DNA from 2 places in the Streptomyces sp. NPDC127092 genome. Region 1 is predicted to be linked to the other one. Evidence: riboswitches for the same ligand, from Rfam matches in the RefSeq annotation. Region 1 holds a riboswitch; the other holds the start of a gene.
The links. A riboswitch is a leader RNA that binds a small molecule or an ion and turns the genes downstream of it on or off. The one in region 1 is predicted to bind ZMP and ZTP.

Region 1 (3,657 bases):
AGCAGGACCTGCGCGCGCTCGGCCGGCGACGTGCGGCCCCACGCCGGGGCCGCCGCGTGCGCCGCGTCGAGCGCGCGCTCCACGTCCTCGGCGGTGCCACGCGCCACCTCCGTGAACGGACGGCCGTCGACCGGACTCGGGTTCTCGAAGTACCGCCCGCGCGCCGGGGCGACGTACTCACCCCCGATCCAGTGGTCGTAGCGGTTCGCGTACGACATGAGCGAACCCTCGGTGCCGGGTGCGGCGTAACGGGGCATGGGCAGGGCCTCCCTCGGACCGCGCCGGCCGTCCCTGGCCGGCGTTCACCGCCGATGGTGCGCGACCGTACGTTGCAACACCGTTGCACCCGCGGACAGTTCGGCGTCCAGCGCGGCCAGCCGGGCCCGCACCGCGGGGGCCTCCGCGGCCGGCACGGCCGAGGCGAGCGCCCGCCACACCGTCACGTCGTCCTCACCCCAGGTGCTGTACGCCCAGTCGGCCAGCAGCCCCGGATCGCCCCGGTCCACCAGCGCCGCCCGCAGCCGCCCCGCGAGCCGCTCCCGCAGCCGTACGACACCCGGCGCCCGCGAACCGGGCAGCAGCGGCCCCGCGTAGTCGGCGAGCGCCGTCGCGACCGCACCGGAGGAGAGCCGCCGGTCCACCGTCGCGAAGTCCGCGTCCACCGCCTCCGCCAGCCGGTACGGACGGGACGCCAGCAGCTCGGGGCCCAGCAGCCCGCGCAGCCGCGACAGCTCCGCCCGCAGCGTGACCGGAGTAACCGACTCGTCCTCGTACAGCAGCGTCAGCAACTCGTCGCCACCCACACCCTCCGGCCGCTGCGCGAGGATCACCAGGATCTCGCTGTGCCGCCGGCTCAGCCGCAGCCGCCTCCCGGCCACGTGCAGCAGCGCCTCGTCCCGTCCCAGGGCCGTCAGTCGCGGCCTGCCGGGCGCCGCGACGGGGGACAGCAGCGCGAGCTGCGACTCGGCGGCCCGCGCCACCGCCTGCACGAACGCCAGACTGTGCGGATGCGCCAGCCCGTCCCCACCCGTGACGTCGACCGCCCCGAGCAGCCGCCCGGTGTGCGGGTCGTGCACGGGCGCCGCGGCACACGTCCACCGCTGCACCGGCCGCCGGAAGTGCTCGGCCGCGCAGACCTGCACCGGCCGGTCGACGGCGATCGCGGTGCCCGGCGCGTTCGTCCCCGCCGCGGTCTCCGACCAGCGGGCACCGGCCACGAAGTTCATCGCGCGGGCCTTCCGCAGCGTTCCCGGATGGCCCTCCACCCACAGCATCCGCCCGGCGGCGTCGCACACCGCGAGCAGATGCTCGCCGTCCCGCGCGTACGCCCCCATCAGCTCCCGGATCATCGGCATCGCCACGGCGAGCGGATGCGCCTCGCGGTGCCCCGCGAGCTCCTCCTCGTCCAGCTCGACCGGAGCCGCGCCGTCCGGACTCACACGCGCCCGCGCCGAACGCCGCCAGGACTCGGCGACGAGCGGCCGGACGGGCGGGGAGACGGGGGGAGGCGCCTGGCGGCCGACTCCGGAGCCGCTGGACCGGCCGGAGTCGATGGACCGGCTGGAGTCGCTGGGGCGCGCGGAGTCGCCGGGCCGGCCGGCCTTCGAGGTTGCCGCGGCCGCTGCCGCGGTGAACTCCTCGTGCGCGCGCCGCACGGCGGCCGCTGTCCCAGGAGCCGCAGGTACCTGGGGTAGGCCAGGTACCCCAGGTACTCCAGGTGCCCCAGACGTCGCAGAGGTCTCAGGCGTTCCCGCCCACACATCGCTCAAATCGGCCTCCCCTTGTCCCCGCCCACGCATCGCTCCACTCGGCCTCCTCAGCGAGGCCGCCCCGCCTTGTCCGCCCTCCTCGCTCCTCGCTCCTCGCTCTTCCCTCTTCCCTCTTCCCTCCTCGTCCACCACCCTCGTCCGCGCCTCGTCCGCCTGCGCGGACGCCGCCCCGGACGGTGCGTGGACGTCATCGTGATGCGCGTGCGCCCTGTCGGCAAGCGCCCGGACGGGCCCGCATATGCGCCCTGACCAGTTACGCGCCCCGCGACTTGGCCGCCCGCGGTCGTCACGTAGAGTGGGGCCCGGGCCGTGACTGGCGCTTGAGGTGGATCACCACCGGGGAGCGGCCCGGCGGACGCGCACACCCCGCGCGACCGTGCCGCTGCCGTGCGCCTGGGCGATCAACCGGTCATCGACGACGCTCAGGAGTGGCCCATGTCCACCAGCACCGCACGCCTCATGGACGGCACCGCGCTCGCTCGCCGCACGGTCGAGGAGACCGCCGCGCGCGCCGCCGAGATCACCCGCCGCACCGGCACCACGCCCTGCCTCGCGACCGTCCTCGTCGGCGCGGACCCCGCCTCCGTGACGTACGTGAAGATGAAGCAGAACCGCTGCGCGAAGGCCGGAATCCGCTCCAAGCACGTCGAACTGCCCGCCGAGACGACGACCGAGGAGCTGGTCGCGGCGATCACCGCGCTCTCCGAGGACCCCGAGGTGCACGGCATCCTGCTCCAGCACCCGGTCGGTCCGCACATCGACGAGCGCGCCGCCTTCGAGGCCATCGCCCCGGAGAAGGACGTCGACGGCGTCACGATGGCCTCCTTCGCCGCCATGGGCTTCGGTCTGCCCGGCTTCGTCTCCTGCACCCCCGGCGGCATCATGCGGCTGCTCGACGCGTACGACGTCGACCTCAGCGGCAAGCGCGCCGTGGTCGTCGGCCGCAGCGCCATCCTCGGTAAGCCGGCCGGTCTGCTGCTCCTCGGCCGCGACGCGACCGTCACCTACTGCCACTCCCGCACCACCGACCTCTCCGCCGCCGTCCGCGAGGCCGACGTCCTGGTCGCCGCCGTCGGCAAGCCGAACTTCATCAAGGGCGAGGACATCAAGCCCGGCGCCGTCGTGATCGACGCCGGCTACAACCCGGGCAACGTCGGCGACGTCGACTTCGACAGCGCCGTCGAGCGCGCCTCCCTCATCACGCCCGTTCCCGGCGGTGTAGGCCCCATGACCATCGCCGTCCTCCTCTCCCAGACCGTCGAGGCGGCCGAGCGCCAGCTCGGCCTGTAGGCCTGTAGGCGCGAGCGGGACCGCGAGCGTCAGGGCAGGCAGGCAGGCAGAGGCAGGCAGGCGGCCGTGGATCCCGCACGGCAGGAGGTCGCAGGGATTCCGTACGCGAGCATCTCGTACGTACGGGCTCCCACAGGGCCTCTCGCACGAGCCACGGGAATGTCACGGTTCTGTACGAGCGAGGCCCAACTCACCGATATCGCTCGCCACATGACCGACGACGGGTGACCCTGGTTCCCATGCTCCACCCGCCGACGGAATCCCCGTCCCGCGACGCCCGGCCACCGAGACGGCCGGGCGTCGTCGTCCTGCCGGTCGCCGTGCTCGCCGCGATCCTCGCCCTCTCCCTCGCCGTCACGGCACGCGGCGGCTCGGGCGACGGTGACGGCGACCCGAACGCCATGCCCTCCGCCCCGGCCGAGCCGGGTGCGGGCACCTCCGGGGGCACCACCTCCGGCCGGTCGGCCGGAGCACCCGCCCACACGGCGTCCGGGACGTCCGGACAGCGGCCCGCGCCCCAGGGCGAGAGCCCGTCACCGCTGCCCACGCAGTCGAAGCGACCCGCCACGAAGCACCCGGCGGACCGCGACCGGCGCGT
Region 2 (3,657 bases), on a different contig from region 1:
GGTGCCGCCGGAGTGGGTGGCGCTGCCGGACGGCACGGAGGCCTACTGGTTCGCCCGGCCGCATCTGCTGACCTTCCCGATGACGGACTCCGCCGGCTCGGGCTGGACCCCGTCGGTCCGGCCGGCGGGCCCCACGCTGCTCTGGACGAGAAGCGGGGGCGCCCTCACCCTCCGCCTGGAGGGCGTGACCGACCGGACGGAGGCGATACGCATCGCCGCGTCCGTCCGGTAAGGGCCGGACGGAGGCGGCGGGGGCCGGGGCTGGCCAGGGCGGGGCTGGGCCAAGGCCGGGGGCCGGGAGCCGGGCCGGGCCAAGGCCGGGGCAAGGCCGGGGCCGGGCCAAGGCCGGGGCCGGGCCGGGCCAAGGCAGGGGCCGGGGGGCCGGGCCGGAAGGTCGCCGGCCGGGGCCGGAGGGTCGCCGACCGGGCCGGAGGGGCGCCGGCCGGCGTGGCCGGGCAGGTCAGGTCGGGAGGCCGGGGGCCGGGAAGGCGGACATCAGGTCGGCGACCTCCGCGCGGATCACCGCGAGGGCGTCCTCGTCGCCCTTGCCGGCGGCGGTGACACCGCGGTCGATCCAGTCGGCGACCTGGGGCATGTGGGAGACGTCCAGGCCGCGGGAGGTGAGGGAGGGGGTGCCGATGCGGACGCCGGAGGGGTCGAAGGGCTTTCGGGGGTCGTAGGGGACGGTGTTGTAGTTGACGACGATCCCGGCCCGGTCGAGGGCCTTCGCGGCGACCTTGCCGGGGACCTCCTTCGGAGTGAGGTCCATGAGGATCAGGTGGTTGTCGGTGCCGCCGGACACCAGGTCGAAGCCGCGGGCCAGCAGGGCCTCGGCGAGGGCCTTGGCGTTGGCGACGACCGCGTGTGCGTAGTCACGGAAGGAGGGCTGGGCCGCCTCGCGCAGGGCCACGGCGATGGCGGCGGTGGTCTGGTTGTGCGGGCCGCCCTGGAGACCGGGGAAGACGGCCTTGTCGAGGGCCTTGGCGTGCTGCTCGCGGGACATCAGCATGGCGCCGCGCGGGCCGCGGAGGGTCTTGTGCGTGGTCGTGGAGATCACGTCCACGTGCGGCACGGGCGACGGGTGGGCGCCGCCGGCGATCAGGCCGGCGATGTGGGCGACGTCGGCGACGAGCACGGCGCCTGCCTCGCGGGCGATCTCGCCGAAGGCGGCGAAGTCGATGGTGCGGGGCAGCGCGGTGCCGCCGCAGAAGATGACCTTCGGGCGTCCGGCGAGGGCGAGTTCGCGGACCTGGTCGAAGTCGATGAGGCCGGTGTCCTGGCGCACGCCGTACTGCACGCCGCGGAACCAGGTGCCGGTGGCGGAGACGCCCCAGCCGTGGGTGAGGTGGCCGCCCATGGGCAGGGCCATGCCCATCACGGTGTCGCCGGGCTCGGCGAAGGCGAGGTAGACGGCGAGGTTGGCCGGGGAGCCGGAGTACGGCTGGACGTTGGCGTGGTCGACGCCGAAGAGGGCCTTGGCGCGCTCGATGGCGAGGCTCTCGACCTGGTCGATGTTCTGCTGGCCCTCGTAGTAGCGGCGGCCCGGGTAGCCCTCGCTGTACTTGTTCTGCAGGACGGTGCCGGAGGCCTCGAGGACGGCGGCGGAGACGTAGTTCTCGCTCGGGATGAGCCGGAGCGTCTCGGCCTGGAGCCGCTCCTCGGCGCCGACGAGGGCGGCGAGCTCGGGGTCGGCGGCGGCGAGTGCCGGGTGGTGGGCGGGAAGGTTCATGGCGTTCGTTCCTCCGGGCAGGAGGTCCCGGTGCGGGTGCCGCGCGGCGCCACACGGGACCTGACGGTTCCGTGGTGCCCAGGCGAGCGGCACCTCGTGTGGTCTGCCGCGCACGGTTCCCCCGGGGTCGCTTCCCCGTGCGCCAGTCGCCGTGCGTGTTCCCAGACTAGCGGGCGCGCCGTCACGGCAGGTTTCCCGGTCCGGCATGTGAGCGACGATAAGAAAAGGGAGCCACACCCTCCCCAGCCGCAGGACGAACGGAGATCCCGTGTCGAAGACGCAAGACGAGATCGCTGCCGCGGACGCGCACAGCGCCCACAACTACCACCCGCTTCCCCTGGTCGTCGCCACCGCCGAGGGGGCGTGGATGACCGATGTCGAGGGGCGCCGCTTCCTCGACATGCTCGCCGGTTACTCGGCGCTCAACTTCGGTCATGGCAACCGGCGTCTGCTGGACGCCGCGCGGGCGCAGCTGGACCGGGTGACGCTCACCTCGCGGGCCTTCCACCACGACCGGTTCGGGGAGTTCTGCACGCGCCTGGCCGAGCTGTGCGGCAAGGAGATGGTGCTGCCGATGAACACGGGCGCGGAGGCCGTGGAGACGGCGGTGAAGACCGCGCGGAAGTGGGGCTACGAGGTGAAGGGCGTGCCGGACGGGCACGCGAAGATCGTGGTCGCGGGGAACAACTTCCACGGCCGGACGACGACGATCGTCAGCTTCTCCACGGACCACGAGGCGCGCGACCACTACGGCCCGTACACGCCGGGCTTCGAGATCGTGCCGTACGGCGATCTGACGGCACTGGAGACGGCGGTCACGGAGAACACGGTGGCCGTGCTCCTGGAGCCGATCCAGGGTGAGGCGGGTGTCCTCGTCCCGCCGCCCGGCTATCTGCGGGGGGTGCGGGAGCTGACGGCGCGGCGGAACGTGCTGTTCATGGCGGACGAGATCCAGTCGGGCCTGGGACGCACGGGCAAGACCTTCGCGTGCGAGCACGAGGACGTGGTGCCCGACGTCTACGTTCTCGGCAAGGCGCTGGGCGGCGGTGTGGTGCCGGTGTCGGCGGTGGTCGCGGACCGGGACGTCCTCGGGGTGTTCCGGCCGGGCGAGCACGGCTCGACGTTCGGCGGCAATCCGCTGGCCTGTGCGGTGGCCCTCGAGGTGATCGCGATGCTGCGGACGGGCGAGTACCAGCAACGGGCGGCGGAGCTGGGCGAGCACCTGCACGCGGAGCTGAAGCTGCTGGTGGGCGGCGGCGCGGTGGAGGAGGTGCGCGGGCGGGGCCTGTGGGCGGGCGTCGACATCGCGGCCTCGAAGGGCACGGGGCGGCAGATCTCGGAGCGGCTGATGGAGCGGGGTGTGCTGGTGAAGGACACCCACGGGTCGACGATCCGGATCGCGCCGCCACTGGTGATCTCGAAGGAGGATCTGGACTGGGGGCTCGAGCAGTTGCGGGCGGTGCTGACGGAGGAGTGACGGCCGGCCGGCGCGCGACCGACCGGCGCGCGCCGCCCGGGTCCGCCAGCCGTGTGCGGCGGGTGGTGCGCGTGGGCCGTGCCCGGCGGGCCGTGTGTGGCCGTGCCCGGGCGGGCCGTTCCCGGCTGCCGCGCCCGGCTGCCGTGTCCGGGAGGTCCGCCTCCGCCGACCACGAGCGCGGTCCGGGTGCGCCAACCCGGTGCGCCGGCCGTGCCCGGGCGGGCCGTGCGCGCGCCGTGCCTGGCTGCCGCGCCGGGGCGGTCCGCGTGCGCCGGCCAGGAGCGCGGGCCGCGACCGCGCGGGCCCAGTGGGCCCCCTGGCCCGTACTGGACCCGCGCCGGGGCCGGGAGGTGGATGCCGGGGCTGGGGGGGGTGGTTGCGCCGGGGCCGGGAGGTGGATGCGCCGGGTCCGGTTCGCGGGCAACTCGAGCCGTTGACACGGGAGTTGGTC

Region 2: it holds a riboswitch for ZMP and ZTP, as region 1 does, so the genes downstream of both, glyA (serine hydroxymethyltransferase) here and ACFWJO_RS13265 (bifunctional 5,10-methylenetetrahydrofolate dehydrogenase/5,10-methenyltetrahydrofolate cyclohydrolase) in region 1, are expected to answer to the same signal.

The regions. Positions count from the first base shown of each region.
Region 1 covers NZ_JBHXFE010000013.1:11,838-15,494, reverse strand. Annotated here, with positions in the region: gene ACFWJO_RS13275 (aldehyde dehydrogenase family protein) at 1-257, opposite strand, end outside; gene ACFWJO_RS13270 (GAF domain-containing protein) at 303-1,553, opposite strand; ZMP/ZTP riboswitch at 2,069-2,175, shown strand; gene ACFWJO_RS13265 (bifunctional 5,10-methylenetetrahydrofolate dehydrogenase/5,10-methenyltetrahydrofolate cyclohydrolase) at 2,205-3,059, shown strand; gene ACFWJO_RS13260 (hypothetical protein) at 3,299-3,657, shown strand, end outside.
Region 2 covers NZ_JBHXFE010000024.1:66,147-69,803, forward strand. Annotated here, with positions in the region: gene ACFWJO_RS20955 (hypothetical protein) at 1-232, shown strand, start outside; gene glyA (serine hydroxymethyltransferase) at 461-1,729, opposite strand; ZMP/ZTP riboswitch at 1,799-1,889, opposite strand; gene rocD (ornithine--oxo-acid transaminase) at 1,998-3,206, shown strand.